3 regions of the Peribacillus sp. NPDC058002 genome follow, and region 2 is predicted to be linked to each of the others. Evidence: riboswitches for the same ligand, from Rfam matches in the RefSeq annotation. Region 2 holds a riboswitch; each other region holds the start of a gene.
What was found. A riboswitch is a leader RNA that binds a small molecule or an ion and turns the genes downstream of it on or off. The one in region 2 is predicted to bind glycine.

Region 1: linked by a shared signal. The riboswitch ahead of ACFVSH_RS00725 (amino acid permease) and the one ahead of gcvT (glycine cleavage system aminomethyltransferase GcvT) in region 2 are both predicted to bind glycine.
Region 3: linked by a shared signal. The riboswitch ahead of ACFVSH_RS09140 (amidohydrolase) and the one ahead of gcvT (glycine cleavage system aminomethyltransferase GcvT) in region 2 are both predicted to bind glycine.

What each region holds. Positions count from the first base shown of each region.
Region 1 is NZ_JBHVQU010000002.1:5,026-15,825, forward strand. Features, by position in the region: gene ACFVSH_RS00705 (LysR family transcriptional regulator) at 51-962, opposite strand; gene ACFVSH_RS00710 (hypothetical protein) at 1,365-1,577, shown strand; gene ACFVSH_RS00715 (FAD-binding oxidoreductase) at 1,688-3,037, opposite strand; gene ACFVSH_RS00720 (amino acid permease) at 3,393-4,778, opposite strand; glycine riboswitch at 5,285-5,363, shown strand; gene ACFVSH_RS00725 (amino acid permease) at 5,570-6,913, shown strand; gene ACFVSH_RS00730 (DUF3311 domain-containing protein) at 7,202-7,402, shown strand; gene ACFVSH_RS00735 (sodium:solute symporter family protein) at 7,399-8,877, shown strand; gene argH (argininosuccinate lyase) at 9,491-10,800, opposite strand, start outside.
Region 2 is NZ_JBHVQU010000026.1:422-10,101, reverse strand. Features, by position in the region: gene ACFVSH_RS07680 (hypothetical protein) at 1-17, shown strand, start outside; gene comGF (competence type IV pilus minor pilin ComGF) at 1-444, shown strand, start outside; gene comGG (competence type IV pilus minor pilin ComGG) at 437-823, shown strand; gene ACFVSH_RS07665 (YqzE family protein) at 940-1,125, shown strand; gene ACFVSH_RS07660 (YqhG family protein) at 1,172-1,972, opposite strand; gene ACFVSH_RS07655 (DEAD/DEAH box helicase) at 1,950-3,638, opposite strand; glycine riboswitch at 4,012-4,099, shown strand; glycine riboswitch at 4,103-4,186, shown strand; gene gcvT (glycine cleavage system aminomethyltransferase GcvT) at 4,328-5,434, shown strand; gene gcvPA (aminomethyl-transferring glycine dehydrogenase subunit GcvPA) at 5,452-6,798, shown strand; gene gcvPB (aminomethyl-transferring glycine dehydrogenase subunit GcvPB) at 6,791-8,248, shown strand; gene ACFVSH_RS07635 (rhodanese-like domain-containing protein) at 8,410-8,793, opposite strand; gene ACFVSH_RS07630 (lipoate--protein ligase family protein) at 8,997-9,680, shown strand, end outside.
Region 3 is NZ_JBHVQU010000034.1:228-11,027, reverse strand. Features, by position in the region: gene murC (UDP-N-acetylmuramate--L-alanine ligase) at 1-41, opposite strand, end outside; gene ACFVSH_RS09145 (DNA translocase FtsK) at 328-3,168, opposite strand; gene ACFVSH_RS09140 (amidohydrolase) at 3,600-4,787, opposite strand; glycine riboswitch at 5,012-5,115, opposite strand; gene ACFVSH_RS09135 (DUF1444 domain-containing protein) at 5,272-6,078, opposite strand; gene ACFVSH_RS09130 (thioredoxin family protein) at 6,129-6,440, opposite strand; gene ACFVSH_RS09125 (hypothetical protein) at 6,551-7,057, opposite strand; gene ACFVSH_RS09120 (YtoQ family protein) at 7,181-7,630, shown strand; gene ACFVSH_RS09115 (GyrI-like domain-containing protein) at 7,740-8,609, opposite strand; gene ACFVSH_RS09110 (DUF84 family protein) at 8,728-9,249, opposite strand; gene ACFVSH_RS09105 (M42 family metallopeptidase) at 9,331-10,404, opposite strand; gene ACFVSH_RS09100 (hypothetical protein) at 10,582-10,800, shown strand, end outside.

The DNA of each region.
Region 1 (10,800 bases), on a different contig from region 2:
GCAATGGTTTTACTAATAGAAAAAAATATTGTATTGATAGAAAATATCTATCAATTCGATTGTATCTGTAATTGCTGATGGTTTTTCTCAAATTTCCGAATCGATAAAAGAATGTCTTTCCATAATAAAGGGGATTCCATCCCGTGATTTAAATGCGTCAGATAGATGTGCTGCTTTATCTTGAGTAAATGTGACACATCCACTTCAATCAAATTTCCCTGTTCTAACTCTTTTTTAATACATAAGTACGGTAAAAATCCGATACAGCTTCTGCTAAGAATTAGCGACTTCGCCACTTCCAGGTGATCAACCTGAAAATCAATGCGCGGCTCTACATTGGACACTTCAAAAATTTTATGAACGTGGTTCCAGTCAAGTGCACCACACTCAAAAAATACCAACGGCTCCATTGCTAATTCCTGTACTGTTAGCCCAGTTCGAAGTTGAAATGGATGTCCTGGATACACGACTAAACGAATCGAATTATCAAGGGTTTTGTAATTTTGCAGACCACTATGTGTAACATCCTTCATAAAGGCTATATCAACTTGTTTCTGAAGCAATTTTTCCATTAATGCATCATTTGTTGCTGAAATAAATTTAAAGCGTAAATTTGGGTTTTCCTTTTTCCATAGAGGAAGAGCAAATGGAATAAAGTATTGCGATGTAATGATATTAGCCCCAATCGTTATTTCCTCCAGTTCGCTTCCTGTTTTCAACTGCTTTTTCCCCTGGTGAAAGGTACGAATAATTTGATCAGCAAATGGAATGAAGGCTTTCCCTTTTTCGGTTAAAATAATCCCTCTTCCTTGCCTCTCAAATAGTACTGAATCGAGTTCACTCTCAAGGGTCTTAATTCTTGCCGAAACAGTTGGCTGTGATAAAAACATTGCTTCTGCGGCTTTATGAAAACTATTAAGGTGAACAACATACATAAATGCTTCAATATGATCAATATTCATCTTGCCAACTCCTTTTCCAAAATGAACGCAAAAAGCTCCTGTTCGCTTTTCGCGTTCAGGAGCTTTCGGTTGTCCAATCAGCTCATCCACTTATAATAATTCTTTCTCCGATTTTAATCTGATAAAACCAATAAGTAAAGTATAATTTAATTTACAGAACAACAAAAAATCACGATATATTTTTTACGTTTTCATACATTATGATATTCAAGGAACGTAATAGTAATTATGCAGATGAAAATTTCAGGATTCTAAGTAAATAAAACGAATACTTTTTGGCCGTTTCAGAACTTTTCCAAACTGTCCATCCTGTCTACGTTATATTTTTTTCTCCTTATAAAATAGAAAAGAACTGTCATCCTAATGGAGTAATTCCAATAATGACATAAGGAGAGAAACCACATGCCTCAGCAACAAATTGATATCAACCAATTAAATCAAGCAAAAGCAAACGTTACCCTTACGCAAACCTTACTTTCACAAGCAATTGAAAAATCTTCCTCTGATCCAACTTTGGCACAAGAAGCCATTAAACAAGCTGCTCAAGAAATCGCCCAAGCCCAATCTTCCGTAAATCAGGTATACAATACAGTACAAGCTCAGCAAGCGGAATGATTTTGAGCATTATCTCGATTAATTGATTCAAAACAAGAAGAAAGAGGCCTATATCCAAATTTAGGAATAGGCCTTTATATAACGAATGTTTTTGGTGAATCCAAGCTTTTTCACCCCCACTTATTTAATGGCGGTATACTTTGTGGGAACTTAAACGCATTGTATGGATCATACCTCGTTTTCACTTCCCTAAGCCGTTTGAAATTTTCTCCATAATACGCAGTTGGCCAATCTTTGATTAGAGTATCCGGCCAATTCACATAGTCACCGGTAGTAAATGGCGACAAGGCATGCTTCAGGTCCTTGATCCAACGAATGTTTTGCCGCTCTTCTTCTGGATTGGTCCATGTAGCCTGATACTCCTGGGCGATGATGGCATCGCGATAATAAAAAGCTGTCTCCTTTGGATCTTTAAGCCCCGCCACTCCTCCTAAGGATTGGTGCCAAATGGCTGCATCTTCATTTGGAGCATTTCCTAAAAAATGTTTCATGGTCATGATTGCTTGCTGCGGAAAAGCTTTTTCAATGAAAGATCCTGACCTCTTTCGATACGCCGGTTGATTTCCAGCTGGATAATCAAAGAATCTTACGGCTTCAATGTATGGGACTTCCTTTATCATGACATTTATTGGTGAACCAGTTTTTGTCAAAGGCTTTAATAGCTGCTTCAATCTATGTGACGTTCCAACAAATTCACCTTTAGCAAAAATTTCGTTTGCTTCCTTTGCCTTGAACTCTATTTCTGAAGTTAAGCATTCATCAGCTTGAGGGGCCCAATCCTGCCAGGCTTCAAACACCGCTTCGAAATCTTCCCACCCCCATGTGACGGAGAAAATAGATACCCTTGATACGGGGGTTACCCTGAAAGTAAGAGAAGTGACTATGCCAAAGTTTCCCCCTCCTCCCCCGCAGCAAGCCCAAAATAAATCACTATTGATTTTCCTATTTGCTTTAATGAGTTTGGCGCCCCTCTTTCCACACGCCCTTACCATTTCTATTTCAAGTAGATTGTCACAAGTAAGTCCAAAGCGCCTCGTTAACATACCTATTCCACCGCCGAGCGTAAGACCTACAACACCAACACTGCTTTCGGTCCCTGCCGGAATCGTCGTTCCATAGTTCCATAACGTATTATATACTCGCCCTAAATCAGCTCCGGCTTCAATTTTTGCGATCATTTTTTCACGATTGACCTTGATATTGTACATTTCACTAATATCAATGACTAGACCGCCATTCACTAATGAAAAATTTTCATAACTATGCCTGCCGCTCCTAACCCGGAAAGGTGCATGATTTTCCCGGGCCCACTTCAATGAATTCAACACATCATCGGAATTTTGACAAAACACAATGACCTTTGGGAATTTAGAAAAACTTAAGTTATTATTTATCCTGGCACGCTCATACTCAGCATCATTAGGTGTAACGATACGCCCGGTAAGCTTTGTTCTTTCCAAAAGATAACCCCTTCCTCGAGTAAATATGTTACATCCTATGAAAAAACCTGGCAGGAAGATACATTCCTCTTGCTGGCCCTCCCTTGTAATGGGGTCAATTTAGCTTTACTCGTGAATTTTTCAGTTTTACTCGTGAATTCAACGCATTTACTCGTGAATTCCACGGTTTTACTCGTGAATTCCAGCTTTACTCGTGAATTCAACTACTTTACTCGTGAATTCCACGCATTTACTCGTGAATTCCACGCATTTACCCGTGAATTCAACGGTTTTACTCGTGAATGAATTCAGCAATTGATCCCCAAAAAAAAAAAAAGCCCTTCTCGAGTTAAGAGAAGGGCTTTTTGTTACCTTATCAGGAAATCTCATCATTGGATTTAACATCCAATGGTGTTCGTTTATCCATTTTCAGCATGTAATAACTTGCTGCGACCAAGGCTAGGAAAACGATCCCGACAACCAAGGAAATCCTTGTGCTAGGATTGATCCACATACCGACCAGCACCATCAGTAAAAAGGCAATTGTCGCATAGTTACTGAAAGGGGCCAACGGCATTTTGAACGGATGTTTCTCCATTTCAGAAGCATTCACCTTTCTGAATTTAAGCTCACTGATAAGTATGACAAACCATGGAATCATCCCGGGCAATACACTCGCACTGTACACATAAAGGAATAATTGCGGCGGTGCAAGGTAATTCAGGATAACCCCGATGCCCAATCCTAAAAGTACAGCGATCGTGCAATATGCCGGCACTCCATTTTTTGATACTTTAGCAAAGGCTTTCGGGGCTTGGCCATTCAATGCCAGTGTGTAAAGCATACGTCCTGCACTGAAAATCCCACTGTTGCATCCAGACATTGCTGCAGTGATTACGACAAAATTGATGATGCCTGCCGCTGCAGTGATACCTATTTTGGCAAAGGTTGAAACAAACGGACTGCCTAAGTCATCCAGTTGATCCCAAGGGAAGACGGTCACGATGACGAATATGGCACCAATGTAGAAAATTAAAATGCGCCATATGATTGATTGGATCGCTTTTGTTACGGTCTTGGTTGGATCTTTCGCTTCTCCGGCTGTGATGCCGATAAGCTCAACGCCTTGATAGGCAGCCACGACAAGGGAAAGCGCGAAGAAGAATCCTTTCCAGCCTCCCGTAAAGAAGCCGCCATTTGCCCAAAGATTCGATAATCCAATAGCATCCCCGCCATTCCCTATTCCAAAGAAGATAAGGCCAAGGCCAGCAATGATCATCAATATAATCGTTATGATTTTTATAAGTGCAAACCAAAATTCAAATTCCCCGAAGGATTTTACCGAAATAAGGTTTGCCGCCCCCAAGATGATCATGGCGACCACACCTGGTATCCAAGCAGGTAACTCCGGGAACCAATATTGCATATACAACCCAACTGCGATGATTTCGGACATTCCGACGATTACCCATTGAAACCAATTGCTCCAAGCAGTCATATAACCTGCCAAGGGATGTATATAGCTGCTCGCAAAGGTTGCAAAAGAACCTGTAGTCGGTTCTAAATATAGCATCTCACCCATGGAACGCATGATGAAAAATATAAAAATACCTGCGATTGCATAAGCAAGCATTACAGAGGGCCCGGTCCATTTGATCGTGCTCGCAGATCCCATGAATAACCCGACCCCGATGGTTCCGCCCAAGGCTATCATTTGAATATGTCTTGATTCCAGCCCTCTCTTTAATTCCTTGTTCGACATGATTAACTCCCCCAGATGCAATATCGGTAATGCTTTTCCATCCTTGCCACGAACGACTCTCTTTTAATTAGAATTGCTTTATCGTAATCAATATTACATAACACTTCAATTATGTTTTCTTATCTTATAATAGTAAATATTCTGTAAAAATACAATTGTATTTTTGAAATAAACAGTTACCAATAATATCTTGTCGATTTTTCTAATCTTAAAATATCATTTTAAAAAAATGATGTTCAGTATTTTATAATAGTGTTCGTTCAAAAAGAGTGGAAAACTATCATTTCTGCTTAAACCTTAAGTTAAATACAGACCACTATTAAACTGCGGATAATGCCTGTTTCATTTCAAAAAAATTTGTTGACCAATCGAAAAATAGATGATAGAATTCCAATATTATTTTATAAGCATAATGAATGATCCAACAGTGGAAGATTAACACTGACAGACATTTATTCACAACCGCATACAAGCAAGCGATGAATGCTATGGATGACACTATAGCAGGAGCAGCTTCTGGAGAGACTGTACAAGATGCAGCGCCGAAGGATTCACAATCTCAGGCAAAAGGACAGAAGAGTAACGAATGATAGAATTGTTATTCTGAACCCTTTAAGAGATTGGTATTATCCAATCTCTTTTTTTATTGTCCAATTTGTGATTGGACTTAAAACTACACTCTTGAAAACCATGGAATAGGCAAGCAGGGCAAAAAATCACGCCCATCTCTCCAAGACCATGCAGGTTGAAATCATTCACTAACAAGACTATAAAAAACGGGGGCGCAAGAATTGGCTAAACAGGAATTAAAAAGAGATTTAAAAAATCGACATGTACAACTGATTGCAATAGGAGGAACCATTGGCACCGGTTTATTTTTAGGATCCGGAAAAGCCATACAATTGGCTGGACCTTCCATTATATTCTCCTATCTGATAATAGGAATTGCTTTGTTTTTTGTGATGAGGGCGCTGGGCGAATTGCTATTATCCAATGCAGGTTATGCATCATTCACTGAATTTGCAACCGAATATGTCGGTCCATGGGCTGGATTCGTGACAGGTTGGACATATTGGTTCTGTTGGATCATGACCGCAATGGCCGATATCATAGCTGTCGGTGTCTATATACAATATTGGTTCGATATCCCTCAATGGATTCCGGCCCTAATATGCCTAGTCATTCTGTTAGGGTTGAACCTATTGACCGTTAAGTTATTCGGCGAATTGGAATTCTGGTTTGCCATCATTAAAGTAGTCACGATCATTGCCTTGATCATCGTAGGAATCATTCTTTTGATCATCGGCTTCAATACCAATACCGGAACGGTTTCCGTAACGAACCTATGGAATCATGGGGGCATGTTCCCCAATGGCATTTCCGGATTCCTATTATCTTTACAGTTAGTCGTCTTCTCATTTGTCGGTGTCGAATTGGTCGGGGTTTCCGCAGCGGAAACGGCGAACCCGAGAAAGAACATTCCCTCTGCCATCAATAAAATCCCTGTCCGGATTTTACTTTTCTATGTGGGTGCCCTATTCGTCATTCTCTGTGTCAACCCATGGACACAACTTGATGCCACGAGCAGCCCATTTGTAGAGGTCTTTGCGTTAATCGGCATTCCTGTCGCTGCAGGAATCATCAACTTCGTCGTGTTGACATCCGCTGCTTCTGCATGCAACAGCGGTTTATTTTCAACAAGCCGGATACTCTATACGTTAAGCAGGAATGGCGAAGCCCCTGCTAAACTGGAAAAATTAAATAAACAGGCTGTTCCAAGCAATGCCTTATTAACATCCACCATCGTTGTATCAATAGGGGCATTATTGAGCAAGCTGATACCGGAACAGGCGTTTACCGTGGTGACGACCATCAGTGCCATCTGTTTCATTTGGGTATGGAGCATCATCTTGATCTCCCATATCAAATATTCGAAAACAAGGCCTGATCTAAGAGCTCAATCGACTTTCAAGGCTCCTTTTACACCCTTTGTCAATTACGCTATTTTAGGATTATTCCTATTCATCCTTATTGTTATGCTATTCGCTGAAGCTACACGACTATCACTGCTTTTGACCCCGATCTGGTTCATACTCTTGGTGATACTATATAACTATCGGAAAAAAAATAGCTAAAGGAAATAAAGTCTTGAATTCAATTCGAATTCAAGGCTTTCTCCATCTAAGAAACATATCAAGATTAGGCAGTTGGCGCTTTTTTGCTAAAATATATCACCCAACTCCATTAAATTTTATATCAAAATAGTGTAAGCTATTATATATCATCGGACCTTTTTAAAAGAAGGTAAATCCGTCTTGCATGAATTTTCCTTCCCGGTTTGGTTCACCAAAGCCATCAGTGGCATTGAAGAATAAACCCCATTGATGGACGTTTCACTTATTTAAAACGGAGGGGTTTGTTTAATGAAGATTATATATATCCTTACTCTAGTTCCTTTTATAGGCATACTAGGATTTCTACCTTTTGTTAATAAAATAGAACCATACGTATTAGGGATGCCTTTCAATATGTTCTGGATGGCTATGTGGGTTGTCCTTACCTCTGCCATATTGGGCATCATGTATAAGCTGGATCCCAGGAATCGGGAAGGTGACCCGAAATGAATATTGCTCTCTTAATCATTTTAGCATTTTTACTTCTATCGATATTTTTAGGGATACGCTCTTCAAAAGGAAAAGATATGGACTTGGAACAATGGACGGTGGGCGGACGTGGTTTTGGTGCGATTTTCGTCTTTCTGCTGATGGCCGGTGAAATCTATACGACCTTCTCCTTCCTTGGCGGCAGCGGCTGGGCATATGGCAAGGGCGCACCCGCTCTATATGTTCTAATTTACATTACTTTGTCTTACGTATTATCCTATTGGCTCCTTCCGGAAATATGGAAATATGCCAAAGAAAATAAACTGATGTCTCAATCCGATTTCTTTGTGAGCAAATATAAGAGTCCCAGTTTAGGAATTTTGGCTGCACTTGTCGGTGTGGTGTCGATGATTCCAGTGATCGTCGTGCAGCTGAAAGGATTGGGAATCATTGTCTCAGAGGCATCTTATGGTGCCATCTCAATGCCCGAGGCAGTTTGGATGGGGGCGATCAGCCTTACCATTTATGTGATGATCTCCGGAATACACGGTTCTGTTTGGACAGCGGTCATTAAAGATATCATGATGGTCGCCATAATAGGATTTTTGGGGATTTATCTGCCGATCCATTACTTTGGCGGATTTCAGCCGATGTTTGAAGCGATTGATGCGGCCAAACCTGGTTTTCTAAAGTTCCCTGACCAGGGACTTAGCGTATCATGGTTTATCTCCACGGTAATATTGCTCGTATTCGGTTTCTATATGTGGCCGCAAGTTTTCAGCGCTGTCTTTTCAGCACGCAGCGGCAAGGTATTTCGAAAGAATGCCATCATCAGTCCTTTATATACGCTCATGCTGTTATTCGTCTTTTTCGTTGGGTTTACAGCTATATTGAAAGTGCCCGGACTTGTTGGGGCAGATGCAGACCTCTCATTGCTGCGCCTTTCGATCGAGACCTTTGATCCATGGTTTATAGGCATAATCGGCGGAGCTGGATTGTTGACCGCGTTGGTGCCGGGATCCATGCTTTTGATGAGCGTCGCTACACTGCTCGCGAAAAACGTCTATAAGGAATTTGCACCTGCAGTGTCCGATCGCCACGTTGTACGATTGGCAAAGTTCCTTGTTCCAGTCATTGCCCTTATAGCCGTCTACTTCACCTTAAACGGCGGCGAAACGATGTCAGCATTAATTCTAATGGGCTACAGTCTCATTACACAGCTATTCCCGTCCCTGCTCTTTAGTCTGAAGAAGAATAATCCCATCAATAAATATGGCGCAATCGCCGGCATTATCACCGGATTATTCATCGTAATCTGCATTACACTCAGTTCTTCAACTATAGGAACCTTGTTTCCATCCTTGCCGCAAGCCGCAAAAGATTTGAATGTGGGAATCATCGCCTTGGCGGTCAATTTCATTGTGATGATCACGGTAAGTCTTGCTTTCAGAAAGCACGCGGTTCAGTTGGAACCTAAATCCATTAACGATATATGAAACAAATTTGAAACTGTTTTTTTGGATAGATAAACATTGAGGCTCAGTCAAAAGACTGAGCCTTCCTTATTATCGACATCCAAAGTCATAATGTCCTTTTTCTTAAGAGTGATTATAGAAAGTTAATAGCAGCCAAAAGACAAAGTCCCATAATAAACTACTAATCTTTTTTGTTTATAAACAAATTCCCTATTTTAGCTAATAAATACAACGAAAAAATAATCATCAAGGTTCGGGATACTACCAGACCATCAATAGCTAAATCATATCCTTTAGGTATTAATAATTTAGGGTTAAAGCATAAAGTAATCGATATTACGAAGGTTATTAAAACTAGGATAAACCCGAACTGAGATCTATTTGACATTAGCATTCCACCTTATATTGTGTATTTTACAAAAAGCAGCATATCTGAAGGAAATAATATACATCCATTGTTACTAGGGATATCTCAGTTGCAATAAAAAATCCAAAATAAATAGTCACCCTATAAAGAATGACTATTTATCATAAAATATGAGCTTTCGCAGTGAAGTGCATCGTATTGCGTCCAAGCCAACAAAAAATACTCTTTTTAAGAGGTTCGGGCTTTTACTCGTGGATTTCATGCCTGTTAAAACTCACTTCCTTCTTTCCCGTACCTTCCGTAATCCATTAAAGCCTTCCTGCCGTCATTCATTGCTTCAACGATTCCCTTATATTCGTGCAACTGTTGCTCCAGTTTTTGTTTTCTTTTTACGATCATCCTCGTTACCTCTTTCGGGCTGGGCCCGCCTTGAATGCTTCTAATTTCCACAAAGTATTCGGGAGAGATGATCTTTTTCCATTCGTCTTCAGTTAAATTCACTGCAACGAATTCATTGATGATCTTATTGATGTCTTGTGTGTCCCAATCATAAAGCTCCTTCCCTTCACCTATCGACCGTTTTGCAATATGACTGGCTATGGAATGAGCTTTTCTAAAGGATATCTCGTAATCTCTTGATAAGGTATCCGCTAATTCAGTAACCGTTATACTGGATTTTGCGGCCATTTTCTTTGTATGTTCTCCATTTACTTGCAAAGTCGATATGACGGCATACATGAGTTTCATGACACGTCCTGCATTCGAAAATGCTCGATATAAATGCGGCTGTAAATCATCTTCCGTATCGACGATATCACCAAATGGTGTATTGTGGATCATATTCATTGCAGCGAGTGCATCACCATATGCACTGCTAGCAATCGAACGGGAATGTTCAATGGAAACCGGATTTCTTTTTTGCGGCATGATGCTGCTCACTTGAACATAAGGATCCGCAACATGAAATGTACCAAACTCCCTTGTCACATGCTGCAGGAAATCTTGAATCCATCTCCCTGTATCGACCATGCACGTCATGATGGCCGTTGCGGTTTCCAATAAATAATCCGCCCCTCCTATCGAGTCATAGGAATTCTCTATCACCGAATCAAATCCAAGCAGTTCGGCAGTACGGTTCCTGCTAATCGGAAAACCGGTGGTCGTTAACGCGGCAGCGCCCAAAGGCGATTGGTTAACCGTTTCATAGGCTGCCCATAACCGGCCAATATCCCTTTGAAGCACATCATAAATGGCTAAAAAGTAATGTCCTATCGTAGTCGGCTGAGCCGGTTGGGTATGCGTGTAACCAGTTATATAGGTTTCTGTATGTTTTTCAGCCTGCACCAGGAATGCCTCACTCAAATGATTTGCATAGCCAATCAATTGGAGCATATGGCCTCTCAAAACAAGCCGGTACATCGCGACTCCCATATCATTACGACTGCGGCCGATATGAATCTTCCCTGCAAGTTCATGACCGATTTCCTCACCTATCTTTGCCTCCATCATGAAAAATAAGTCTTCGAATTGGGGCTGATAGGTCAACTGCTCGAGATCTGTTTGGGCCACTTTCCGAA
Region 2 (9,680 bases):
ATGCTGCGAAAAAATGATGGCTTTACGATGATCGAAATGCTTTTTTCTTTAATGATTTTAATGACGACGTCCCTTTTTGTTCTACAGCTTTTTTCTATCATTCACACCCAAATGGGATTCGTTGATAAATTGCATCCTAAAGAGTGGGAGGTCTTTACCATGCAAATGAAGCAGGAGGTCCGAAGTTCCAAAGTTCAGGATGTAATGGGAAATAAATTATATTTGCTTTCAGGTGAGCAATTATCATCGTATGAACAATATGAAGATAAGGTCCGAAGACGAGTGAATGGAATGGGGCATGAGGTCATCTTGCAGAACATTTCTGAATTTCAGGTTGAGAAGGATGGCGGCGCCATTGTAATAAATATAACGGATAAAGCAGGGACTACTTTCAGTCGAAGATTTCACCCATTCATTAGGAATGTTGCGAAAGTCGATGAATAATCAGAAAGGAGTCGTTTTCCCGATGGTCATGATTGTAGCGAGTGTTTTCATCATGTTCACGATACTAATGATAGACCAGTTTATCATTGATAAAAAGTTTTATAAAGAAGTGGAAGAATCGCTTGTGGCCGACCACCTTGTCCATCTAGCCATCAAGGATGTGACGGCAGATTGGAGCGAAGAGATTCCAAAAATCATCCAGGGGGAAATTTCATATCCCAATGGTGTGGTGCGGTATTCCTTGATGAAACAAGAAGGTCCTTACGTATATATCGAGTTTTCTTCCACGACCAAAAATGATCGCGAGGGGAGGGTCATCATTCAATACGATAAAGAAGCTGGGCAAGTGAAGGAATGGTTGGAAAAGCAGGCTGTGTAATACGAAAATCAAAACTTTTTTTAAATGGAACGCGACAGGTTCACGTGTTCAGGGTACAAGCGAAGGAATAAAAGGAGCGTAAACCGGGCATACTTTGCATAGGGTGATGATTTTAAATGTCTACAAACGCTTATATAAAATATCTGACGCAGCAGCTTGTCGAGTATTTTAATCTGACGAAAAAAGAACGAAAAGAAAAGCGCCGTCACAGAAAAGAGGATAAAAATCATGGTATGTCCCATTGGTTTGGCATTGTCCCTTTTGCTTTGTCGATGTTCGTAAGGAAAAATATCAAAAAATGAAACAGATGTCCCGAACTTAGGACATCTGTTTCTTTTCGTTCTATACTTATCCCAATGCCCTATCTGACAGGTAAAATAATCCTCCGTTTATGATGGATATTCTGATGTTGGGTTCATATTGGGCTTTTAGTGCTTCTTTCTCGGTATAATAACTCTCACTTTTTTCGTCCATATCCTTGTAAAAATGCTCCAATAAATTCAAATCATTCTGCCAGCGCAGCATTGCTTCCTCCGCCCAGGAATGGTCATCATCCTCGAAACTGGTCCTGATGTATGTATCCAGTCTTGCCAATCCACTCTTGGGCATGATTAAAGGTGAAAGCGTAAAGGAGTAATCCGGTATTTTTGGGGTGACCTTTACAGGTAAAACCCGATGGTGAAACCCTTCCATGATTTCACCCGAGATTAAATTCAATCCGATCGACATGAAAGTATCTTTTTTACGGTCACATTGATAGGATATTTTCACATTCAGGGTCAGCCAAGGAAACAAAGGATTATTTCCGCCGCCCTTTGGTGGAGGAGCATCCTCAAAAAGTCTAGTATACCCTGCCAGCTTTTTGGTTGATTGAATAATCTGATGTAGGCGTGGGGAGCCAAAATGAATCATTTCTCCCTTTAAATCGGCTGGAGCCTGTTCGGGATCGGTAATGAAAGTCATCTGTGCTGGGTTCGGAACGCCACCTGTTTTTTCTAGATAATGCCAATAAAAGGGTCTATTCATCAATTCTTTATCCATTTCAATCGTCAATTGGACTGTAAGGTGGGCCGGCGCATTATCCAGTATTTCACAATCGTTGGCCTTAAAGTAAGTTTTTAAAAAATCATGAATTTCCCGTTGCTGCATGAACCTCACCTTCCTTCATGGATTGGGCGAATTGGATTAATGATGAAAAATTATCCATCTTGATCTTCATTTCGCCCTCTGTTTTGGACTCGCCGACCACATCGATTAAATATTCTTCAATATTGTTAATATCCAGTTTGGTTAGAATATCATCCAATTCTCCAATTACTTTTTCAAATAAATTTATTTTTTCGTATAGTAACTTCAGAATATGTTCTTCTACTGTATTTTTCGTGGCAAAGTTATAAATCATTACATCTTCTTCCTGACCAAGGCGGTGAATCCGTCCAATTCTCTGTTCGAGCCTCATGGGGTTCCATGGCAGGTCAAAATTAATCAAGTGATGGCAAAACTGAAGGTTTATCCCTTCCCCGCCAGCTTCTGTTGCAATTAATACCTGTATATTCTTTTGGAATAATTCTCTCATCCAGTCTTTCTTTCCGCGCTTAAAACCGCCTCGGAAAGGAACCGAAGAAATTCCATTCTGCTGAAGGTACCATTGGAGATATAGCTGAGTCGCCCGGTATTCGGTAAAGATAATCACTTTGTCATCAATTTTCTTGATCAGTTCCAAAGCTTTTTCAGCCTTGGAGTTTTGAACTGTTTCATTCACCTTAGAAAATAAATCATCAAGCTTTGCCAAAAAGTCAGGGGAAGGCTGATCATATTTTTCTTTCATATTCTTTAAAGTATAAAAGACCGCCTCTCTGCTGCTGCATGCTTCCCTTTGGAGGGTGAGAGCCGAAAAGGCGCTTCCTTTTGATCCATCCGAAATAGGCTTGAATTTGGAAACAGCATCATACAATGCCTGTTCCGTTGGAGAAAATTCAATGGTGATGGTTTCCACATGCCGTTTTGTCCATTCAATGCCAGTATCGGCCCGCCGGTTTCGAATCATGACAGTATTGACCAGTTCCTTTAGGTGTTCATCTTCAATGATGTTGCGGCCTTTCCCTTTATACTTTTCCGAAAAGAGCGAAGCATTTCCCAAGTGGCCCGGTTTCAATAACGAAACGAGGTGAAAAATCTCCTCGACTTTATTTTGAATCGGAGTGGCTGTCAGGAGTAAACAAAATTTCTTTTTCAGATTTTGGACGAATTCATAGTTCTTCGTCTTATTATTTTTAAGTTTATGAGCCTCATCAATAATGATGAAGTCATATTCCTGAGTGAAAATGATATCTCGATGTGGAGCGCGTTTAGCTGTATCGATGGATGAAATGACTACATCACAGGATTCCCAAACATAACTTTTTCTCTGAACAACTGCAGGTATATGAAACTTGGTATTCAATTCAAAAGCCCATTGTGTGACAAGGGAGGCTGGAACAAGGATCAATACTTTTTTTACAAGGCCCCTAATCATATACTCTTTTAGGATCAAGCCTGCTTCAATTGTTTTTCCGAGCCCCACCTCATCAGCTAAAATGGCCTTTCCATTCATCTTTTCCACCACTTGCTTCGCTGCTTCCAATTGATGGGGAAGCGGGGTTAACTGCGGAAGGTGCTTGGGCGCCTGTAAACCTTCAAAATCAGGGATGATAAGATTTTCCTCCATTTGAACCGCCAACTTATAAAGATCCCAATTTCCCCATGGACCGTCATTTTCCATTTTTTGCAGAAGCTCGTCATTCCATTCAGAATTGAAGGATATATTGATTTTCATAGAAATAACTCCCTCTTAAATCATAATTTCCTTAATAAAGGGTCAAAACCCGAACATTTCGTATGTGAAGTAAGAAAAATATTTCTCTTCAAAAGATATTGCAGAGATAAGTTTCTTAGGGTAGGATATAAGTATATTTAGAAAATTCAATTTCCAAACGCTACAAAGAATCTTTGTACATCTATTTTGCAGTTCGCGTTTTCTTAGTATGGGCTATAGGCTCTTAATTTATCCAAGATTACTGAAGGAGACACTCAAACGGTTTCTGAAGTTTTAGGAGAATTGGCAGAGAATGCATTCCATGATGCTCAAAGGTTTTACCGATGCTTGGGGCTATTTCGCTTCCTTTCATTGGCGAACCATTCATATGCGGGTGAAGATAAGGGGAGAGACTACGGATGTAGCGCCGAAGGAGCAAACTTAGCAGTGAATCTCTCAGGCAAAAGAACTCTTATTGGACGCAACTCTGGAGAGCGCCGCCCGTTTTGGGACGGCCACCAAAGGGGAAAACCTATTACATAGGTAAACTTTCAGGTTTCAGGACAGAGAAAAAGCTCAAATGGGCTTTCTCTGTCCTTTTTTGTGCTTTTTTCACATCATGAATCAGGATATACCTGATGCGAAATGACAAGAAGCTTTTGATAATGAAGCCAATCAATTTTTAAAAAAAATCTGAAGGGGGTCATTTTTTGACCAATTTAAAAAGAACACCACTATTTGAGGTTTATCGTGAATACGGAGGTAAAACGATCGATTTTGGCGGCTGGGAACTTCCTGTCCAATTTTCGGGTATTAAGGACGAACATGAAGCCGTACGTACAAAAGCGGGGTTATTCGATGTTTCCCATATGGGGGAAGTCGATGTTAAGGGTCCTGGAAGCCTTTCCTTTTTACAGAAGATGCTGACTAATGATATATCAAAGCTGCAGCAGGGCGGTGCCCAATATACCGCCATGTGTTATGAAAACGGAGGCACGGTTGATGATCTTATCGTGTATAAAAGGGCAGAGGACGACTATCTGCTCGTGGTCAATGCAGCGAATACAGAAAAAGATTTCAATTGGCTTCAAGCTAATTTAACGGAAGATGTCCAAATTACGAATGTATCGAGTGACTATACACAGCTGGCACTTCAAGGACCATCTGCAGAAAAGATATTACAAAAACTATCGGGAAATACTGACTTAAGTGAAATTGGATTTTTCAAGTTCAAGGAAAATGTCCTGATTAACGGTATCTCCACGTTGGTATCCCGTACTGGATACACTGGTGAAGATGGTTTTGAGATATATAGTGACAGTGAAAATGGTCCTGCCCTTTGGAAGGCGATTATGGAAGCCGGAAAGGAAGAGGGGGTTCAGCCGATTGGTTTAGGTGCTCGTGATACCCTGCGTTTTGAAGCGAAGCTGCCGCTGTATGGGCAGGAGCTTTCAGCGGACATCACCCCGATAGAAGCCGGTATTGGTTTTGCAGTGAAAGTGGATAAGGAAGTGGACTTTTTCGGGAAAGCCGTTCTTGCTGAGCAAAAGGAGAATGGAGCTCCCCGCAAGCTTGTGGGAATTGAAATGATTGACCGTGGCATTCCGCGTCATGGGTATAAGATCTACAGCGGTGATAAAGTCATTGGTGAGGTCACGACCGGTACCCAATCACCCACATTGAAGAAAAACGTGGGATTGGTACTTATCGATAAGGAATTTTCGGTACTGGATGCGGAAGTCGAAGTGGAAATCCGTTCCAAGCGTTTGAAAGCCGTTATCATACAAACACCTTTTTATAAAAAACCACGTAAATAGAGGGGAATGGTCATTAGATGAAACATCGTTATTTACCCATGACAGAGCAAGATAAACAAGAAATGCTGGAAGTTATAGGGGTATCTTCTGCTCAAGAACTTTTCAATGATATCCCTGAAAGCGTTCGCTTTCAAGGAGAATACGATATTAAGCCTGCTAAATCGGAACCTGCATTAATGAAAGAATTATCAAGGCTAGCTGCCAAGAATGCGGACCTTAAAAACTATGCTTCCTTCCTTGGTGCGGGTGTCTATGATCATTACGCACCGGTCATCGTCGATCATGTTTTATCCCGTTCTGAGTTTTATACGGCTTATACACCGTATCAGCCAGAAATTTCACAGGGCGAGCTTCAGGCGATCTTCGAATATCAAACGATGATATGCGAATTGACGGGAATGGATGTAGCTAACTCCTCCATGTATGATGGCGGGACGGCGCTAGCCGAAGCAGCCATGCTTGCTTCAGGCCAGACGCGGCGCAAGAAGATTCTCATTTCAGGAACCGTTCATCCTGAATCAAGGGAAGTTGTGAAGACATATGCGAAAGGGCAACGGGTGGAAGTGGTCGAAATTCCTTATAAAGACGGTGTGACGGATTTAGCTGCTTTAAGCGAATTGGCGAATGATGACATTGCAGGAGTGATCGTGCAATATCCGAACTTTTTTGGCCGCATCGAGCCATTGAAAGAAATGGAGGAAATCATTCATGGTGTCAAGTCCATGTTTATCGTTTCCAGTAACCCGCTTGCATTGGGAGCTTTGACATCCCCTGGAGCACTCGGTGCAGATATCGTAACGGGGGATGCCCAGCCATTCGGCATTCCAGCGGCATTTGGGGGACCTCATTGTGGCTATTTTGCCGTTACTAATAAACTTGTTCGGAAAGTTCCGGGCCGACTCGTCGGTCAAACGGTGGATGAAAATGGTAAAAGGGGGTTTGTACTGACCCTTCAAGCTCGTGAACAGCACATCCGCCGTGACAAAGCCACATCCAACATTTGTTCCAATCAAGCTTTGAATGCCTTGGCAGCTTCTGTCGCAATGACCGCGCTTGGGAAAAAGGGTGTCAAAGAAATGGCTGTGCAAAATATTCAAAAAGCGCATTATGCGAAAAAAACAATTATGGCAAAAGGGGTGGAAGTGATATTCGACGGTCCTTCATTTAATGAATTTGTCATTAAACTGCCTGCTTCGTTTTCAGAAATCAATAAAAACCTTTTTGAAAAAGGGATGATCGGCGGCTTCGATTTAGGGACGGTTTATCCTGAGCTGAAAGATCATATGCTGGTCGCGGTAACTGAACTTAGAACTAAAGAAGAAATTGATGCACTTGCGCAGGAATTGGGGGATCAACATGAATAATCAAGATCAATCACTCATTTTTGAAATCAGTACTTCCGGTCGAATCGGATACAGTCTGCCAGAAATGGATGTTGCAACTATTTCGCTCGAAGAAATCCTTCCTGCCGACTACATCCGTGAAGAAGAGGCAGAACTTCCTGAGGTGTCCGAACTTGATATCATGCGTCATTATACAGCACTTTCCAAGCGGAATCATGGGGTGGATTCGGGTTTTTATCCGCTGGGTTCATGCACGATGAAATATAATCCGAAAATAAATGAAAATGTGGCGCGCTTCAACGGTTTTGCCCATATCCATCCATATCAGGATCCGGCTACTGTTCAGGGAGCATTGGGACTATTATTTGATTTGCAGGAACACTTAACGGAAATCACCGGGATGGACCAAGTGACATTACAGCCTGCAGCAGGTGCTCACGGTGAATGGACTGGATTGATGATGATTCGCGCTTTTCACGAAGCGAATGGCGATACAGAACGGACTAAAGTGATTGTACCTGATTCTGCACACGGTACGAATCCTGCCTCTGCAACTGTTGCCGGGCTTGAAACGATTACAGTGAAGTCGGATGAAAATGGGTTAGTCGACCTTGAGGATTTAAAGCGTGTTGTCGGACCGGATACCGCGGCCTTGATGCTGACGAACCCCAATACATTGGGATTGTTTGAAGAAAATATTTTGGAAATGGCCCAACTTGTCCATGACGCAGGTGGGAAGCTTTATTATGATGGAGCCAACCTGAATGCAGTTCTATCAAAAGCACGACCGGGTGATATGGGCTTTGATGTGGTTCACTTAAATCTCCATAAAACATTCACAGGCCCGCATGGCGGGGGCGGCCCGGGTTCTGGTCCTGTAGGGGTGAAGTCGGACTTGATTCCTTACTTGCCTAAACCGCTTGTGGTCAAAAAAGGTGAACAATTCGTTCTTGATTATGATCGTCCGCAATCCATCGGCAGGGTAAAACCTTATTATGGTAATTTTGGGATAAACGTGAGGGCATATACGTATATTCGGTCAATGGGGCCTGATGGTCTTAAAGCCGTCACCGAGAATGCGGTCATCAATGCCAATTATATGATGCGTAGGTTGGAACCATTTTTTGACTTACCATATAATCGTCATTGTAAGCATGAATTCGTATTAAGCGGACGCCGTCAAAAGAAATTAGGGGTAAGGACTCTCGATATAGCCAAAAGATTGCTGGATTTCGGTTATCATCCTCCGACCATTTACTTCCCGTTGAACGTAGAAGAAGGAATGATGATAGAACCGACTGAAACCGAGTCGAAAGAAACGCTGGATGCGTTCATCGATGCGATGATCCAGATTGCCAAGGAAGCGGAAGAAACCCCGGAAATCGTTCAGGAAGCTCCGCATACAACCGTTATAAAGCGGCTTGACGAAACTCTTGCTGCAAGAAAACCTGTTCTGCGTTATCAAGCATAGACTGATAGCTTGCACGAAAAAAAATCCCTGCCTGCCGGCGGGGATTTTTTCATGTTTATGTAAGAGTTCATTAAAGTTCAACAGTTAACTTTCATTCCCTAAAGCCCGTGTGATGCACAAGAAGTCTTTTTAATTTAAAAGAGCCCATGCGGATATGGGTCTTATTTCTTTGCTTTGATTTTCCCGGTCCACATCTTGAAACCGCCCTTTAGGTGAAAAAGTTCCCTGTAGCCCTTTTTGTATAGCATGGCTGCAGCTCTTCCGCTGATGATTTCGCTCTGAGCGTACAAATATACAGGCTTGTCCGGCCTAATTTCGACCAAGCGGGTTTTCATTTGAGTCATAGGGATGTTTCTTGCGCCTAAGATATGACCATTATCGAAATCATTCGGTTCCCGCACATCGATTAGCTGCACTTTTCTGTAGTTAGCGATAAATTCGTCCTGTGTTAATGTTTTAACGATTTTACGCTGGCGGTACCAATTAAAAAGTGAATACGCAATAACCACTCCCAAGATGATGAGCAGTGTATATAATATTTCCAAACATAAAAACTCCCTTCTACCTTAACGAATACAGACAATCCTTATTATATAATTGCTTTACCCAATAATCAAAAAGAATTTTCATCAAATTCTTCATCGACTTGATAGCACGTTCTTTTTTAGAGTGTTAAAGTCTGTTAAACTACTACATGTGAGTTTTTTGTGGGGGATTGAAAAACAGTCTATTGAAACGAGGGGTAAGGATGACTAAAGAAAAATGGGGTTTTATAGATTCGGGGTATTGTTCACCGGGTTTTAATATGGCTTTGGACGAAGCACTGTTAAACTGGCAAAGCAAAGGTGAAATTCCGCCAATCATACGCTTTTACGGCTGGGATCCAGCAACATTGTCGATTGGTTATTTTCAAAAGGCTGAAGCGGAAATTGATTTGGAAGAGGTCAAAAGGCAGGGCCTTGGTTTTGTTCGCAGGCCAACAGGAGGACGAGCGGTACTGCACGAGCATGAATTGACTTATAGCGTAATCGTTCCAGAATCCTATCCGGGAATGCCAACTACCGTTACTGAAGCATATCGTGTCATTTCTGAAGGAATATTAATGGGGTTCAGGAATCTGGGATTGGATGCTTATTTTGCCGTGCCTCGAACCAATCAGGAAAAAGAGGCTTTAAAATCGCCCAGGTCTTCCGTCTGTTTTGATGCTCCAAGCTGGTATGAACTGGTCGTCGAGGGCAGGAAGGTCGCTGGCAGCGCTCAAACCAGGCAAAAAGGCGTCATCCTTCAGCATGGGTCCATTTTGCTTGATCTTGATGATGATAAGCTTTTTAGCGTATTTAAATTCTCAAATGACAGGGTTAAAGAGAGAATGCAAAAAAACTTAAAAAATAAAGCTGTGGCCATAAATGATATTGCTGGAAGAAAGGTTACC
Region 3 (10,800 bases), on a different contig from region 2:
ATACCCGATCCTTTAATTCCCACAAAATGGTAAGCAGTCATAAAGCGAACCTCCACCAATCGTCTACCTGTATGACAGTATATGACGTCATCTTTTATTTGTTTTTTCCATTACGAGACTTGTTAGTAACGCAATTTCTTAATAGGTTTTTCAAGCTCTTATTTTTAATCATTCATCAACAAAAAACTATTATATCACTTTTTTATTCATTCATCCATGTCAGGCAGATGCCAATTTATCAAATCATTGGTTTTTCCCTCAATTTAGGTGATAAAAAAGGGTTTTCACCCTTTCACATTATATTCAATTTCCTTTTATTAGGTTCTCTTAATTAACATGTAAAAATTCCAGTTCTTCTTCCGTAATCAATACATCCCTGGGCCTTGAGCCCCTGGATTCGGAAACGACACCCCGTTGCTCCATCATTTCTATTAGACGCGCTGCACGGTTATAGCCGACACGGAAGCGCCTTTGGACACTCGATGCAGATGCAGCCTGCTGGCTCACGACAAATTCACATGCCTCGAAAAACAGTTCATCCGCTTCTTCCATGACCTCGGCCCTGTTCAGCAAGTCTTCCTGTTCAAACAGGTACTTCGGCTGCTGTTCAAGTTTTACGTGGTTGACGACTTGATCGATTTCTTCATCACTCACAAAAGTCCCTTGCAGGCGCACCGTTTTCGATGAGCCGTTTTCGGCGAATAACATATCTCCTCTTCCCAATAATTTTTCTGCACCGCCGCTATCGATGATTGTACGGGAGTCGACTTGTGAAGAAACTGAAAAAGCGATCCTTGTCGGGATATTTGCCTTGATCAATCCCGTTATGACATCGACTGAAGGTCTTTGAGTGGCTACAATCAAATGAATGCCGCAGGCACGGGCCTTTTGCGCAATCCGGCAAATCGCTTCCTCTACATCAGCCGGGGACATCATCATTAGATCCGCAAGCTCATCGATGATCACCAGGATATAAGGCAGCTTGCTTGAATATTGACCGGCTTTTTCCGCTTGGTCATTAAAGCGGGTGATATCACGCACACCAGCATGTACAAACAATTCATAACGCCGTTCCATCTCTTCTACAGCCCATTTCAACGCAGCCGTAGCGGCTTTTACATCGGTTATGACTGGACTGACCAAATGCGGGATCCGGTTATAAGGGGCGAGCTCGACCATTTTCGGATCAATCAAGAGTAATTTCAACTCCTGCGGCGTCGCTTTATACAGCAAGCTGACCAGCATCGTGTTGATACAGACACTTTTCCCCGATCCCGTTTGCCCGGCTATCAATCCATGCGGCATCTTTCTCAAATCCGTGATGATCGGCTGACCTGATATATCGAGTCCTAAAGCGACAGCAAGCGGTGATTCATGCTCTTGAAACTCAGTACTTTCCAAAACCTCACGCAAAAATACCGGTTTGCTTTTCCTGTTCGGAATCTCGATGCCTATTGTATGTTTACCGGGAATGGGCGCTTCCATCCGCATATCCTGAGCAGCAAGGCTTAATTTAATGTCATCCATCAGGTTCGTCACCTTATTCACCTTCACTCCCGGTTCCGGATGCACCTCGAAACGAGTTACTGCCGGTCCTTGAGTGACATTGACGACCTTTGCACGGACATTGAAATTTTTCAATGTCTCATCAAGTAATAAAGTCTGTTCCTCGAGCCACTCATCATCATGCACAGCATAAGTGGGAGGTGTCAGCAATTCGATATTCGGAAACACATAATATGGATTATCCTCCGCTTCCACGGAGCCATAAACTGCCGGGGTATCGCCCTGGCCACTTTCTGCTGCCGCCTCTGTATAAAGTGCTTCTTGATACCCATTTCCAGAAAGGGATTCCTGCTCCAAGAGCGGCCTAGAGACCGAACCGGAACCCATATTGGATTCAACTGTATTTTCAGGCTCGGCGACGGTTTCCGAACCAGCCTTCGTGTCCAAAAAGGTTGGTTTAATGATCGGAGTCCCCTCTTTCGGCATAACTCTGCCCTCCTCCTGTTTCCGTTCAGGAATGGCGGATGGTGTCGCTTGTCCTGCCTCCATTTCAGCAGCATCATTCATTGGTAGCTTATCAGGTGAAGCTACTGCCCTATCCGAATTAAGGCTTTTTTTTTCCGGCATCATCTTATCCATGAAGCTGTTTTTTTCCCGGTCTTGCTTAAGCATCATCACATTGAATGGGATATGTTTTTTCGGACGTTTTGGCTGCCCCTCAGGTGTTGCCTCTGATGAATCTTCAGGCAGTGTCCCTTGACTGACGGATGGTTGATTTGATTGTGCAGCAACCTCCTCCGGAACCGATATAGCTTCAGGCGGTGTGTCGTCGGCCTGTTCGATGATGGATACAGCGACTTCGCGTCCAAAATCGACCTGGTCCTGTTCAATAGCCTCTTTTTCCACCGCAGGCTCAATTATGTCAGGCTCGCTTACTGCTTCTTCGGGCAGTGACTCTATGGAATTCCTGCGAAAGAAAGCGGGTATCTCCGAATCTCCCCTTTTTTCTTCCGCATTTCCCGGTATAAGAACGGATGGCTCTATCGTCATTTCCTCATGTGACACTTCTTTTGGAATTTCAGGGATCGATACCGGAATCTCGATATCGGCTCTTTCTTTTTTTAGGATGGGCATTTTGCTTTCTAATTCATATTCGACAATTTCTTCAGGTGGGACTATTTTTTTTTCCGGACGACGGAACCCATAAATGGGTGAAGGGATTTCCGTTGGGCGGAATGGAGTATTTGACGGGACTATTTTTGAGGTTTCCTCCCGGTCGAAGCTTCTCCGTTTTGGTTCACTATCCCTTACAGGCCTTTTCGTTGTTTCTTTGGTCACATTTTTCCCCTGTTTGGGTTCATTTTCTTCCCTGTTCCTTTCCCTAGGCTTTCTTTTATTCTGCTCCCGGTCTGGAATGAGCGGAAACTTGAACTGTCCTTTTGGATATTGAAACAGGATTTTCGTATCCGGGTCTGGCGTCTGGGACATTTTTTCCACTTTTTGATTATAATCTTTTATTTCTTCTTTCTTTGACTTCGAAAGCTTTGAAAAATCCATTTTCTTTAATGTCTCTTCATCAAGCGGCTCATCTATAATAATTTCTTCGATTTCAATAATTTCCTCTGCTTGGAACCATTTTTTCATCTTATTTAGCCATTTCAAAACTATCACTCTTTCTACATCTGTAGTTATGTAACTAATTCTACCAGTTATTTTAAAAATATCGAGAAAATTTAAGCTGAATTGGGATTGGCATCTATATTTTTTATCGCATTCCTGCTAACTTAACGTAGTTCGCAGAACTCCTACCCTATTAAACCCCTTCTGGAATGAGTTTAAACCTATCAATTGCGAATTAACATTAGCCCCTAGTCTACTATTTAAATAAAACACCGCTGTTAAATCGCGTTTACAAAGAGATTAAGTTTTCATGCAGCCTTGGAAGCAGACTGGCCAATTCATTGCAACATCCTTCATGAAACCGCCGGCGGCATTCAAATACATGCCGCAACCCATAAAACACCGTTCGTTAATACCGAACGGTGTTTTGTGGGTTTCTGCGTTTTTTTTTTGCAAACAAAGATCAAAGAAGACTATTTCCATTCATAAAAACTGCATACAACCTGCGCCACTGATTTGGAGGCGATCAAAAGGGCCTCTTCATCAATATCGAATTTAGGATGGTGATTGAAATAGGCCTTCTCCACCCCTTTCGGTTTACAGCCAATGTAAAAGAAGCAGCCAGGAATCTTTTCTGCATAATACGAAAAATCTTCCGAACCTGAGAAAACCGGAAATTCCACAACATTCTTAATATCTTTGTCATTCATGCTTTCCAGGCTATTTTTCACGAATCCAGTCAGTTCAGGGTCATTATATAACGGAGGATAATCGGGCACATATGTAAGCTCGCACTGAACATCAAATTCCGTTTCTATCCCTTTAACGATCCGGTGGATTTCCTTATCGATCAGCTGCTGGGTCTCTGCCGTCATATAACGGACATCCCCTTCAATTTCTATACGATCTTTAATGACATTAAAGCTTCCCTTTCCATCGAAGGAGCCGATTGTGACTACGCCCATATCAAAAGGGTTCAAGCGGCGGCTGATTACGGTTTGTACGGCTGTCACGAAATGGGCGCCTGCCACAATGGTATCATTAGCCATATGCGGGGAGGAACCATGGCCGCCTACACCCTTTATGGCTAATTTGAAATAGGTCCGTCCAGCCATCGAATAGCCGCTGCGATACCCGACGACCCCTGCTGGATGCGAAGGGAATAAATGGATTCCGAAGACAGCGTCCAGTTCATCCAAAACCCCTGATTCCATGATGCTCTTCGCTCCACCAGGAGGTGTTTCTTCTGCATGTTGATGAATTATTTTGATCGTACCTGATAGGGAATCCTTCAGCTCAATGATGCAGTCTGCCAGTACCAATAAATAAGCGGTATGCCCATCGTGTCCGCAGGCATGCATGACACCTTCATTTTTTGAACGGAACGGAACCTCCGCTTCTTCTGTAATCGGCAGTGCATCGAAATCGGCACGGAGACCTATCGTTTTCCCTGGTTTCCCGCCTTCGATCGTCACGATGATCCCTAATCCATTTCCTGCATTCGTTTGAATCGATACATCTTTCCCGTTATAAAAATCAATGATATATTTTGCCGTTTTCTCTTCTTTGAAGGATAGCTCCGGATTCTCGTGTAAATGACGGCGGATTTGAACCATTTCCTCTTTACGGGCTTCCAGCATGTTCATTAATTTGCTTTTCACATTCACGATTATTCTCCCCCATTATTTTAAGTTGATTGGCATATTAGTAAGTTCCGTGTTCGCTGCAAACCTTTTGTATGCATAAAGCCAATTAAAAAAGGACAGAGAAGGGTTGCGCAAACCTGCCGCTCCCTTCTCTGTCTTTTCACCTGAGAATTCAACTCCATTTTGGTCGTGGAGATTTCCCAGTTGGCGGCACACTTCCTGCGCGCTGTCCAGAGTTGCGTCCAGCTGCGGTTCCATTTACCTGAGAGATTTGCTCCAAGCGATATTTTCGGAACTTGCTCCCTCGGCGGCTCAATGCTTTGCACTCTCCCACAACGTTCATACGCTCGTTCTATCGTTTTATTCTGTATTTTCAAAATATTACAATTTAATTATCACCGATAAAAAAATAAATATCAACTCTAAGAGTCATAAACTCTATTAAACTTTAAAAGGACCGATGTCAGATGCTGACACGGTCCTTTTAAAGTTTAATATATCATTGTTCACGCTTTTTGTTTTTACCCATAATGAAGATGGGCTCCAACTCATTTTCTTCGTAAAGAAATGATAGAGCCGTTATCGGAACATGCCCGCTGGCAAAGAAGCTCATCGCCATTTGAGCAAGAATATCATAGCCCGTATCATTCTTCACATCGGCAATGATGATGACATCCTGATGGGGAATGGCAACAGCCATGGTTCCCTCGACCTTGTCCTTCATTTCCCGAAGCCATGATTCATTCAGGATCCTGCTGGCATCATACCCATCATTCGTGTTCAAAAAATAAAATGCATTACCTGCAACGATATCCGACTTCATTTCAGTGGAGAGGGAACGGGCATTGAAAAGGGCAATTTCACGGATCCTGTCACCCTGCCAATTTTCCCGTTGAATCATCTTTTCATCTATAAGACGGTAGGTTTTCCCTAAATCAAGGGCATAAAAAATCCGGGTTTCAGCCGTATGCTCATCGAATAAAAATGGATTTCCTGCTTCCGATTCCATTGGAAAGGAGGTCGAGCGGATGACTGGGAAAATGAATTTCTCCTTGCCTTCCATGCTGTGTTCTCCCCCCATCACATTCAGGGCCTCTTCCACGTAATAGATAATTTCATCGATGGCCTTTTCCTGTACGTTTTCATAGTTAGCAAGTACAGGAGGCAACTCGATGGTGATCCCCTTCCCGGTCTTCACATTTTCCACCCGTAACGTATCTTGCTTGCTATCGAATTTGAATGTGCGATTTTCATCTTTTAAACGTTCTTTCAGGATATTTTTCAGCTTCGTGCTGTCCATTTTCATGACTGACCCTCCTCTTCATTGAAAAATCCCCAGCGAGAAGGGGAAATTAATTATAGTGATTGAATGAATTCCTCAATTTGTTCTTGCGTTTTGCGATCCTTGCTCACGAATCTGCCTAGCTCTACACCATTATCATACGCGATGAAACTTGGTATGCCGAATACATCATTCGCCGCACACACATCGATGAATTCATCACGGTCCACATGAATGAATGTAAAGTCAGGAAATTTCGTTTCAATCTCCGGCATGATCGGTTCGATTACACGGCAATCCCCGCACCATGTCGCTGAAAAAAGAAAGATATGTTTGCCTTCATTTTTCAATGCATCATATTGCTCAACGGTTTGTAAATTTTCCATTTGAATATTCCTCCTGCTCTAAATGACACCATAGTTTTTATAATCCCATCATACCAGACTCTCCAGAAATCAACCATTAATACGGATCGGTTGAACGGCCGTGATAAAGCTTATTTCTGGGGCACGGATGAAACGATTTCCATCATTTGTTTTGCATCGGTTTTTAATTGGTCTTTATCCGTTTCGGTTGTCAGCTTCACCCCGCCGATCCCCACTGCAAGCTCATACTTTTCTTTCGGTATCTCTTTGACCGAAATAAAGCCGAATTTATCATCGGTTTGGAAAGAATGTTGCATTACATTTTGATCATCTTGTTCTTTTATCGCCAAATATAACACGGAGCTGTCTTCTTTTTCATTTGGATTGACAAATAATATATAAATCTTATCATCTTTTTGTAAAATCAAATTATTATCATGTTCTTCCACTACTTTAAAATCCTTTGGCAGATAAACCTGAATTAGCCCCGCCCCTTGATTGGGCTGTTTTTCATCGTCACGAAAAGCCACTTCAGCAGCCTTCATTGCCTTTTCGGTTTGTCTCTCAATACCTGAGCAGCCCGCGATCAAACTGCTTATCAACAGGAAAACAAGAATATTCTTATTCGATAAAGCCATCGTCATTCCTCCAGCCGTCTCTTTTACTACCTTATGGATAATATTATCCTTATTTATGGGATTCATCCATTTTCTAAAAAACATGGTACAATGAAAGCAATTTTAATACCGAGGAGGAAAACAATGAAGTTAACCGTGTATCTTGCTGGGGAGATCCATTCGAATTGGAGAAGTGAGCTGAGAGAGAAGGCCGCTGCACTGAAGCTCCCTTTAGAATTTGTAGGCCCGATGGAAAATCATGATCGCTCCGATAATATCGGTGAAGATATCCTCGGGGAACAGCCGAATCCCATCCTGAAGGATGCGGCAGCTTCCCAAATCAATAATTTGCGGACAGCTCTTTTGATGAAAAAAGCTGATCTTGTTGTCGCTCTATTTGGCGAGAAATATAAACAGTGGAATACCGCCATGGACGCAAGCACCGCCATTTCCCTGGGTAAACCGCTTATTTTGATTCGTCCGGAATCCCATCATCATGCCTTAAAGGAATTATCGGAAAAGGCGAGTGTCACGGTAGAATCCGTTAATCAAGCGATGAAAGTGCTTTCTTATATTTTTGAAGAAGGGCTGTAAAAACTCCCTGCCCCTTAACTGCTCAGCTCAAGTATGAATGTTTGATCATTATAAAGAAATGAAAAAAGGCTTGCAGGGCCTCCCCTGCAAGCGAAAAGAATTTTTTAACTTATCCCTTTTTTATGGGAATCCAAATTTCAGAGTAATAGTCAGGGTTTGAAGCGTCGTCATTCGCGTATACTTCCAATTCTGGAGTTCCGGCATGTTCATAACCGCTGGTAGGGAACCATTCGGAAAAAATTCGTTTCCAAGCTTGTTGGATGGCATCAGGCATAGGTCCGTGAACTTCGAATGCAACCCACTTGGAAGCCGGTATCGTAAGGGTTGAAAACTCTTCAGGCACTTTCCCGGCATACTCTGCTCCTATCCAATAATCCATCGTTTCATTTTTTTCCACAGTCCGCTTATCGACACATACACCAATCAAGCCATCTATTTGGCCATTGTTCAGCTTAGCTAACCTATCACCTGTTCCATCCGCATTCACTTTCTCCCACAACTTTGGAATCCCGATTAAATTCTCTTCATTAACCAAAGAAAACTCCTGCTTGATTCCAATCAATTGAAAGGAATCCCTTTCAAGGATATTGTATTTCATCGGTTTTGCCCCTTTCAGAATCACCTGTATCACCAGGCGTTCATAGAATTTCAGTTTCCCCATATACTTTCGGGCTTCGCTTGGAGATACCCCATGCTGCCTTCGAAAAGCTTTCGAGAATGCCTCGGGGGTGTCATAGCCATACTTGTAGGCTAAATCAATGACCTTGCCATTTGTTGATGAAATCTCCTGGGCCGCTAAGGTCAGTCTTCGACGACGGATATAGTCACCAATGGTTATATCCGTTAAGATGGTGAAAGTCCGTTGAAAATGAAAAGCTGAGGCATTCGCCTGCCTGGAAATGCTCTCGATCGTCAGGTCCTCCAATAAGTGCTCCTCGATATATTCGATGGCCTTTTGGATTGATTCAACCCACCCCATTTCGTTCCCCCCTTGTTACTATACTAGCAAGGCCGCTCAATAAAATCCTGTCCGTTCCTGCTCTGTTTTGGCAGTATTCGTTTCCATCATTCGAAACCCGCTTTTCCATGACGGGGATTCAAAAATCCTGTTTTTTCTTTTTCAGCTTATACTCGTGTTGACCGGCAAGCATCCTCATGATATGAAGGAACATGTCCCCCCTGGTGATTCGCTCATTTGTAAATACGCCGATCGCTCCTTCCTTTTTGCTAATATTCTCTTGCCTTGTGAAGGCGTCCATCACCGGGCCCAGCTCTTCACCGTCCAGCAGCTTCTCAGCAACAATTCCCGGAATTGGGATTCTCGCTCCGGCAGCTACAAAGACCTCACCGTCCCTTGTTGCCATTGCACCCCAATTACACAAAAACAGGGCCTGTCCCATTTTCACGACACCGCCTTCAAGCCCGATGCCCATTTCGGCATCACTGTGAATCAAGCAGTTCCGGGCACGTGTCATTGCCCCCTCCATCGTTTCCTCGTCTGAAAAAGGCTGTTCCGGGACCCCGCTCTCCACTTGAAGCGAAATGATTTCTGCATCTTCATATACACCAAGCACGGCACTTACTTTCGCCGGATTCTTACTGCCTACTGCTATTTTCAATATAATTACCTTCCTTCTATGTAAAAAAAGCTGATGGAAAAGGATACATGACAGCATCCCTTTCCATTTCAGCTTCCACCATCAACCGTTATTAATCAAGGTCTCGAATGTCGTTTTATCACAGGAACGAACCAATTTCCCAATCAGTTCACGTGCAGCGGCATAATCATCAATATGAATCATGGATGCATGTGTATGAATATAGCGGGAACAAATGCCAATCACCCCGCTTGGAATGCCTTCGTTTGCAATATGGACTTGCCCTGCATCCGTGCCGCCTTGGGATACGAAATATTGATATGGAATCTCATTCGACTCGGCCGTATCAAGGATGAATTCCCTCATGCCGCGATGAGTGACCATCGAACGATCGAAAATGCGGAGCAGTGCCCCTTTTCCTAGCTGGCCAAATTCATTCTTACTGCCGGACATATCATTCGCCGGACTTGCATCCAAAGCGAAGAAAAGATCCGGTTTGATCATATGTGCTGCAGTTTGCGCACCCCTTAATCCAACTTCCTCCTGGACGGTTGCCCCGGAATATAAGATATTCGGTAACGTTTCACCTTTTAAATCCTTTAACAATTCTATCGCAAGTCCGCAGCCGTAACGATTATCCCACGCTTTTGCGAGGATTTTCTTCTCATTGGCCATGGGAGTGAATGGACAAATCGGTACAATCTGCTGACCTGGCTTTATACCGATTCTCTTCGCATCTTCCTTATCATCCGCACCGATATCAATCAGCATATTTTTGATATCCATTGGTTTTGAGCGTTGCGATTCATCAAGCAAATGGGGCGGAATCGAACCGATGACACCAATGACCGGACCGTTATCGGTTATGATCTCGACTCTTTGGGCCAATAGCACTTGACTCCACCAGCCTCCCAAAGTCTGAAAGCGGATCATCCCGTTTTCTGTTACGGAGGTGACCATGAATCCCACTTCATCCATGTGTCCGGCAACTAGTACAGTCGGCCCATCCTCATCGCCTCTTTTTACGCCAAATATTCCGCCAAGGCGATCCTGGACGATTTCATCCGAATACTTTTCCAGCTCCCTCTTCATGAAACTCCGAACTGCATGTTCATTTCCCGAGGCTCCCGGTAATTCCGTCAATGTTTTAAAAAGCTCTAAAGTCTCATGATTCATTTTTCTACCCCTAACTTATGTATTGTTTCTTACTATTTTACAGAACTTAGCATCGTGATACACTAGAAAGTTCTAATTTATCAGTTAATGGGTAAAATTTCAAATTATTAGTCAAATAAAGCGTTCTTCTGTATACTGGAAGAAGCGATTTTAATAAATGCAATGGAGGAGAAATCAATGAATTGGAAAACGTTTTTATTAGGTACTGCAGCCGGGTTTGCTGCTGGCTATGCGACAAAACAGCTATTGGATCAATCAAGTAAACCTTCTCCCGATAAAGTCTTGGCCCAAGTGAAGGAAACGGTCAAAAAGGATGGAAATATATATGGCTCATGGATTTTGATGAAGCCGGAGAGCTATACAAAAAATGATTTGGATTATGAAGTGTACAAAGGC